DNA from 2 places in the Sporolactobacillus sp. PKPK-6 genome. Region 1 is predicted to be linked to the other one. Evidence: riboswitches for the same ligand, from Rfam matches in the RefSeq annotation. Region 1 holds a riboswitch; the other holds the start of a gene.
The links. A riboswitch is a leader RNA that binds a small molecule or an ion and turns the genes downstream of it on or off. The one in region 1 is predicted to bind S-adenosylmethionine.
Positions count from the first base shown of each region.

Region 2: linked by a shared signal. The riboswitch ahead of AC1MBV_RS03620 (methionine ABC transporter ATP-binding protein) and the one ahead of dgoD (galactonate dehydratase) in region 1 are both predicted to bind S-adenosylmethionine.

Region 1 covers NZ_JBWXPA010000001.1:1,229,165-1,233,594, reverse strand. The annotation lists gene AC1MBV_RS05915 (C69 family dipeptidase) at 1-593, shown strand, start outside; gene AC1MBV_RS05910 (ketopantoate reductase family protein) at 734-1,699, shown strand; SAM riboswitch class I at 1,970-2,067, shown strand; gene dgoD (galactonate dehydratase) at 2,178-3,359, shown strand; gene AC1MBV_RS05900 (AEC family transporter) at 3,587-4,430, shown strand, end outside.
Region 2 covers NZ_JBWXPA010000001.1:744,629-749,058, forward strand. The annotation lists gene AC1MBV_RS03610 (MetQ/NlpA family ABC transporter substrate-binding protein) at 77-916, opposite strand; gene AC1MBV_RS03615 (methionine ABC transporter permease) at 990-1,655, opposite strand; gene AC1MBV_RS03620 (methionine ABC transporter ATP-binding protein) at 1,648-2,667, opposite strand; SAM riboswitch class I at 2,820-2,933, opposite strand; gene AC1MBV_RS03625 (anti-sigma factor domain-containing protein) at 3,075-4,022, opposite strand; gene sigI (RNA polymerase sigma-I factor) at 4,045-4,430, opposite strand, start outside.

The DNA.
Region 1 (4,430 bases):
GCAGAAAAATCGGTGTTGATGACATTGCGTATATCCTGGATTCACACTATCAGGAGACACCTTTTGACCCACTGGGCAGCGGAAGCGAGGCAGAGCGGACCACTTTCCGCGCGATTTCATTAAATCGAACTCAAGACTCGCATATCTTGCAAATCCGTCCTGATCTTCCCGATGCATTCGCGGGCATTCAATGGGTGTCGCTTGCCGGCACATTCAGTCCTTATGTGCCTTTTTATACGAACATTACATCAGTGCCGAAATCATACGAAGTTACGCCGATGAAGCTGTCTCTTGATTCGGCGTACTGGCTGTATAAAACGATTCCGGTCATCGTTGAACCGCATTACAATGCTTTTCTCAAGCAGGTGCTTGATTACAAAGAAAATCTGTACAGCAAATTTCTTGGGAAGATCGCTGAGACCGACGAAACGGCAAAAAATACGAGTCAAGACAATGTGGTAGATGTTCTGAACGAGGCAAGCAGCGAAACTGCCGAGCTCGGGTTAAGCGAGACGCGCGCGCTCTTGCAAGACTTGACGACGCAATCCATGAGTATGTCGAAACTGACGTTTAATATGGATAAGAATTTGTGAAATTTGAACAAATAAGACGTATAAAAGAGTGGCTACTTTTTCCTTAGTGGCTGCTCTTTTTACGTCACTCGATTTAGAGTATTATTGTATTTAGAAATAGTTACAGACAAGCTGAGATACAGATGAGTGGAGGAATCAAAATGAAAATTACAGTGATTGGTGCAGGAGCAATGGGACTCAGATATGGAGTGCTTCTGCAAGAAGCAGGTAACGACGTCGATTTTGTGGAGCCGTGGAAACCGAGTTATCAGGCGATTCGCGAACAAGGCGGCGTCTATGTTTCTCGCGACCATCAGAATCAGCATTTGGTACCGGTTGATGTTTTCCTGCCTGCTGAATACGCGCAGACTCCGGATCTGGTGATTTTATTTACAAAACAGATGCAGTCCGAAGAAGCGATGCAGGCTTGCCAGCATTTTATTGGCGAGCACACCTATGTTTTGACGAATCAAAACGGGATCGGTTCGGTGGATGAGATTCGCAAGTATGTGCCTGATGAACGCATTATTGCAGGGATTGCGTTAATCGCGACTGTTCTTGACGCACCGGGAAAAGTAGATTTCATGGGTGCAAAGGGTGCGGCACACACGCAGCTGGTGAATGTCACGGAAAATCCGGATGCATTCACACATGAGGTCGTCCGAGAATTTGAAAAAGCGGGCATGAATCCGACGCTTCAAACTAACTACATGGGAACGCTGTGGTCTAAACTGCTCATGAATTCGGTCATCAACACGTTGTGCACATTGATGGATATCACGATGGGCGAGTATGTGGCTTATTCCGGGGCGGATGAGTTGTCCCGACGCTTGATTGATGAAGGGTATGCTGCGGGCGTTGCGGATGGTGTCAAATTTATGCAAAGCCGTGAAGAGATGCTGCAGATTATCGATCATGAAAGCTCACAGGTCAATCCGCTTCACCACCCATCGATGTATCAGGATATGGTTAATAGCCGTCCGACTGAAGTTGATTATATAAACGGTTATATTGTGAAAACTGCAAAGAAACATGGCATGGAAGCGAAAAGTCATGAAATGCTCGTGGATTTGCTTCATTTGGCGGAGAGCGCGAAACAGCTGAAAACGACCGGCACTTTGGGATGACGGTCGGTGTAAAAATTATTCGATTTAACAAAAGGTGTGAAAGAACGATTGAGAAACGAGGGTGTCCACTTGGGCAGTCTCGTTTTTATTGCGTTTTTTTTCTTTTCATGAAAAAAGATTGAATTACGAACGGATTTATATATAATTAATCTTATCAACTTAATATGATTATCGTTTCTTACACTATAAATAGAGTATAAAGATTCAAGGAAAATAGTGTAAGTGCAACTAAGGCTCAGCCTGCTCCAAAGGTTTGGCCTCGCCAAGTTTTCTTTATCAAGAGCGGCGGAGGGACTGGCCCGATGAACCCCGACAACCAGCAATAAGTATGGTGTCAAATCCTGCAGATCTATTCTGAGAGATAAGAAAGAAACTTTTGCTTATAATCCGCATAGTCGAAGTCGCTTTCTATTTTCAGAAGGCGGCTTTTTAAATGACAAAATGGGTAATGACAAGTATTTAGGAAGGTGCGCAAAGGATGAAAATTACAGATGTAAAAACGATCTTAGCAAATCGCTATCTTTTTGTGAAAATTTATACGGATGAAGGACTCGTTGGTTTAGGAGAATCAGGGACTTGGGGTTTTTTGGATGCTTCCAAGGGGGCGATTGACGCTTTTAAGACGTATCTGATTGGACAAGATCCATTAAGAATTGAGCACCACTGGCAGTATATGTATCGCTGTTGGCACTTTAAAGGATCGGCGATTATGGGCGCAATCAGCGCGATCGACATTGCTTTGTGGGATATTGCCGGAAAGTATTATGGAACGCCGATATACAATTTGATTGGCGGGAAATGCCGTGATAAGGTCCGCGTTTATGGTCATGTAGGCGGATCATCAACTGAGGAAATCATTGCTAACCTGAAGCGAGCGAAAAGCCAGGGCTATAACGCAATTGGTCATCTTTCTCCTTTCCTGGATGAATCAAGAGATGTGCCTTATTACACCACTCATGCCAAGGAGATCGGCGAAGCCGTTGAGCGTGTGGCTGCTTACAGAGATGCTGTCGGCAATGATGTGGACTTGCTGATTGAACTACACACTCGGTTGAAGCCGGCAGATGCGATTGCGTTTGCCAAGGGAATTGAACACTCCTATCCCTATTTCATCGAAGATCCTGTAGGTCCGGATAATCTTGACTCGATGGAATGGGTAGCAGCCAAAACATTTGTACCGATTGCAACGGGTGAACGATTAATCAGCCCACAAGAATTTGCAATGCTGATTAAGAAAAATGCTGTCCAGTACATTCGACCTGATGTGTGCATGTGCGGAGGCATAACGGGTACAAAGAAGATCGCTGCAATTGCGGAAGCAAATGATGTGCTGGTTGTTCCGCACAATCCGCTGAGCCCGGTATCAACCGCGGCTTGTCTGCAGATTGCGGTTAGTATACCCAACTTCGCGATCCTTGAGTATCCTGGTGACGATCAGCCCGCGCTTTCGGAAAAATACGGGTCGACAAATGTTGAGAAGGGTGTTCGGAAGAAGGATGTTGTCACGACAACCTTTAAATGTGAGCAAGGCTTTATGGAAATTCCGCGGTTGCCGGGAATTGGGACCGAATTGGTTGATGATATTGAAACAAAATTTCCTTATGTGCGACGGCCGATAAAAACCAGGCTTCATATTGATGGATCAGTTGTGGACCAATAAGAGTGAAAAAAATAGCCTTTTCTGATTCATAGAAAAGGCAGTTGTGTTATTAAAAATGGGAAAAAGAGATTGTGAGAAATGAATGATTCTCACCGTCTCTTTTTCTATGTGAATTTTAAGCTATAAATGAGGCGAGATGTTGAGTCACTGTCTTGCACACACACCGGCGCGTAAAACTTATCTTGATCTTTCATACGGTAACCAAGTAAAATGAACTCATTGAAACCATGGACAGCAGAGAGAGGGAACAGATTGTGCGTATTTTTTTCGATGTGATTTTGCCGGTGTTTTTAATTTTTCTCAGCGGGTTTATTCTACAGAAAATTTTCAAACTAGATATTAAGCCGATCTCGACGCTCGCCGTCTATCTGCTGCTCCCGTTTCTTGTTTTTGATATCTTTTATACAACACCTATGAATCTTAGTTTCTTCTATATTGCAGCAACCGCTCTGATGATTATGCTGCTGTTAATTGTTGTCGGTATCATTGCAGGACACATCCTCCACTACAGTAAAAGTGAAACGAACGCGTTTTTACTCTCTACCATTTTTGCAAACAGCGGCAACTACGGTGTGCCGATTATTTTATTTGCCTTTGGGAAACAAGGTGTGGTGTACGCGATGCCTCTGATGATTTTCCATGCAATTCTGATGGGCTTTGTCGGCATCTATATTGCCGCAAATGGAAAAGGCAGCGCAAAAATGGCACTTTGCACTGTCCTCAAGCAGCCGATGAATTACGTTATTCTTCCTGCTTTACTTCTACAAACGTTTCACATTCAGATTCCGGCAAATTTTATGCAAAGCATCGAACTCGTAAGCAGCACATCGATTCCGATTATTATGATTATTCTCGGCATGCAGCTGGCGAATGTAACTGTACGCAATATGAACTGGGGGCGTATTGGTCTAGCTACCTTTATTCGGCTTGTTATATCCCCGGCGATCGCGTTCCTTGTTTGTCTGCTGTTTCCCATGGATCCACTGCTCCGAAACGTGATTATCGTCATGGCCGCGATGCCGAGCGCGGCGAACACAACGTTATATGCGATTCAGTTCAACGCGCATCCCC
Region 2 (4,430 bases), 480 kb from region 1:
ATATAATTTTTCCTGAACTAAATGAAAAATCGTCCAACAATTGCTGCTGGACGATTTTTTATTGTTCTTTATCTATTTATTCGGAAACAGGTAGAACCGCGCCTTTATATTTCTTATTGATAAAATCTTGGATCGTTTTAGAATGCAGCACATTGACTAGTTCTTTAATCGCTTTTTTATTTTGATCGCCTTTTCGCACGGCAATAATATTCGCATATGGAGAGGAAGCTCCTTCAAGGATCAAAGCATCTTTCTTTGGCTGCAATTTCGCTTGAAGTGCATAGTTTGTATTAATTGCATACAAGTCTGCCGCGCTGTTCTCATAAGCTTTCGGCAGAATGGCCGGATCGATCGGCTGCAAGAATTTCAGATGTTTGATATTGTCGAAATCCGTATAGTTCCCGTTTTTCTGAGCAAGTGTAGCAGCAATTGGATCAATACCGGATTTAATCTTCAAAAGTCCTTTTGATTGAAGAAGCAGTAAAATGCGTCCTTGTTCCGACTTGTTGTTGCTGATCTGGACCGTTGCTCCGTCTTTCACTTCATCAACACTCTTGAATTTCTTGGAATAGATACCAAATGGTTCGATGTGGATTTTTCCTGCATTAACCAAATCCGTATTGTTTTGCTTATTATAAAGATCAAGGAATGGAACATGTTGGAAATAATTAGCATCCAATTGTTTTGATGCGAGTGCTTTGTTTGGCAGCACATAGTCCTGGAATACTTTTACCTTCAGGGTAATACCTTTCTTTTTTAACAATGGTGCGGCTTGCTTGAGAATTTCAGCATGAGGCACTGCCGACGCGCCAACAGTCAATGTTTGATTTTTCTCCGACTTTCCTGTTGATTGTCCGCATGCGGTAAGAATGAGAGCAAAAGCAAGAACTACAGCAAATACGATTGATTTTTTCATATTAACTCCCCCAAGTTCTGTTTGATTAATTTTAGTTACCATCATTTGTTTAATAAGTCAGCTTTTATGCTGTCTATCTCTTGTCAACACGGCGAGTAATATGATCGCCGACATACTGAATAATAAAGACAATCACTAGAATAATCACGGTCGCGATAAACGTAATTGTATTATTATTTGCTTGAAAACCTTCATTATAAGCAATAGTACCAAGTCCTCCGGCACCAACGACCCCGGCCATTGCCGTGTTGCCAATCAGTGCAATCAGCGTAACGGTCATTCCGGAAGATAGTGACGGCAGTGCTTCAGGAAGAAGTACTTTCCAAACAATTTGCCACTTGGTTGCACCCATTGCCTGAGCCGCTTCAATGACTCCCTTATCTACTTCTCTTAAACCGATCTCAACCAGCCGGGCATAAAACGGTGCCGCTCCGATAATGATCGAAGGCAGTGCCGCACTCGCTCCAATCATGGTCCCAATGATAATCACCGTAAGCGGGATCAAAAGAATGATCAAAATAATGAAAGGGATTGATCGAAACACATTGACGAATGAAGCAATAAACCTGTAGATAATCTGATTCTCATAGAGTCCGCCTTTTGCCGTTAAGTAAAGTAAAAGCCCTAAAGCGACTCCTAAAAAAAATGTAAACACACCGGAGATAGCTGTCATATAGAGCGTTTGACCGGTAGACAGCCACATACTTGGCCAATCAACATTTTGTAACCACTCAAACATTTTCCTTTGTCACCTCAACTCTCACGCCTTCTGAACGCAGAACGTTGATCGCTTTTCTAATGGATTCTGAAGCCCCTTGAATGGAAACGATTGTATGCTCCGATTGAGTGTTCGCTCCGTATGCTAATCCAAGCACCTTTACCGATAGGTTCGTGTTCCCGAGCAGCCGCGATAAGCTGTGTTGAAACGTGGCTTGGTCAGCAGCCGAAAGACTGATTACAGTTCCCTCAGTATGTATCACATCGGAAACTTTGATTTGAATCGGTGTACTTTTCCCAGTATGGTTGCCTACGAATTCTTGAGTAATGGTTTGTTGCGGATTCGAAAACACAGACTCAACTGTTCCTTGCTCAACAATTTTACCGCCGTCAAGCACAGCCACACGATCGCATATTTTTCGAATTACAGTCATTTCATGAGTAATCAGTATGATCGTCAGTCCAAGCGTCTTATTAATTTCCGACAGAAGGGTAAGAATTGAATCGGTTGTTTTTGGATCAAGTGCCGATGTCGCTTCATCACAAAGAAGGACCTTCGGATTGTTAGCCAGTGCTCGTGCAATGCCTACACGCTGTTTTTGACCGCCGCTCAGTTGTGATGGATACGCAGACTCTTTGCCTTCAAGTCCAACCATCCGAATCAATTCGGCAATCCGATCTTCTCTTTGTTTCTTTTTCAGCTTCGTTAATTCTAATGGGAAAGCAATATTCTCAGCAACAGTCCGCGACCACAGCAAGTTGAAATGCTGAAAGATCATTCCAATTGACCGACGTTCTTCACGCAGCTGGCGCTCATCCAAGTCTGTAAGACTTCGACCATCAATCGTGATCGTTCCTGACGTCGGTTTCTCAAGCAGATTAATCATCCGAATGAGTGTGCTCTTGCCGGCACCGCTATAGCCAATAATGCCGAACACTTCCCCTTCCTGAATAGCAAGGCTAACATCCGATAGTGCACGCACCGGACCCTGATCAGTCCGAAACGTTTTTTCAACATTGCTTAATTGAATCAACTTCGTTCACCGCTTTCAATTATTACAGTCGTAAAAACTTATCCTACGTTTTTACTTGGCATTTAATCTGTATTCTACTTGGTGGCATCCCTCTCTCCGATTTTTGTTTCAACCAATAAAAAAACCCGCCTTGAGAGAGGTGGGATTCGCCTCTCTCATCTGTCAGAAACATTTGTTTCTGAAGGAATTAGCACCTTTATTGCAACGATCTGCAATTAGGTTGCCGGGCATCATCGGGCCAGTCCCTCCGCCTCTCTGGATAAGAGTTTTTCTATTCAATTGAGTGTTAATAATTTACCACGCATAACTCAAGCTGTCAAACCATTTTTTCTCTTAACAGATACCCGATTATGCATATTAAAAAATCCAAGCAGATGTTTCTCTGCTTGGATCTTCATAGACAAAAATCAGGCATAACCCGCTATTCGAGTGTTCAAATAATTATAGCTGCTGTTCTCCCTGCTTTTAGCCGCCTCACCGACCTGAAAAGGATTTTGAAAGAGCGGTTTAAGTTGATTGGCCCTAAAGGACGCTTGCTCCGTAGATGGTCTGCTTCCTTGAGTATTATTCCGTTCTCTAATCAACGAATGCCATGGCAGTGAAACAGCTCCTGATACTTCGCGCATCTTCTCAGTGGATAATTGTTGGGCATCTTCAAGCGAGAGCGTCTTGCCGTACGCATTCGCTTGCAAATAAAGCAGATACTTTCCAACAGACAGGCCTCGTGCTTCGGCATCCTTTTTTCGTTCAAGAGATGCTTGAAGCCACTCAATTCCAATTCCGTTCGCTTGAAGGGATTGACTTGCTCCGCGATTAAAAGATGCGGTCAAGCCCTCTGTAAATACTGATTTTTGCGAGCGGCCGATTTGATTCGTCAAAACTGTTGTAACTAAACAAAGCGATCGCTTATCTGAAACGCCTTCGTTCCTCAGTTTTGAGAAGAGTGCTGAACTGAACTGCTGAAGAGGCATCTTTTGGACGACAGGGATACTCTGAAGCAGTTGTCTTGCTTCACTGTTTAAAGGCTGTACAGAGATAACCTGCATATTACGATCTACACTCGCTTCGATACTTGCCTTTAAATCAAAATACACATATGCAGCTACCGGCCCAGGAGGCGCATAAGTACTATGCGACAACGGAATAAAACAAAGCAGCGAAAATCCAAGTGCGATGATCGGCGTCAGTATCGATTTGGGAAGAAAGTTAAATCGGGCAAGGTGTTTGGAACGTACCGTTTGTCCAATAGAAAGATCAGCCATGCGTCTGAGCCTGACCGATTTGAAGTCGCCTTCATCAGTCAGAATGACAGCACGCCTCCCCTTTTTGGACACGAGTACACCCTGATTAATCAGTTTTCCTCCCCACCTTTCTCGGTCACTGAACCGTTTCTAATTCCGGTTCAATATATGACTTTAATGCACTGAACCCGCCAATATAGATCAGCGACAATGCTATTATATATTTTCGATTCCTTTCAATCGTTTTGCGGCTACACGATACAAATTGTAACAAATCTTTTATCGGCAGCTGCTTCTTTTTCTTTAAATAAGTTACTAATTCCTTGTGCTCAACCAGCCTTTTTGCCGATACTTTTGCATTTTCACGCGCATCCGCATGCTTCGGGCAATGCTTGCTCAACACATCAAATGTAATACCGTATTCGAGCAGCAGTGTTTGATAGCTTTCGATTTGCTCCATACGCTCGTTAATCCGCCGCTGCTCTTCAAAGTGATCAATAGCAGCTTGCTGTTCGATGAAAC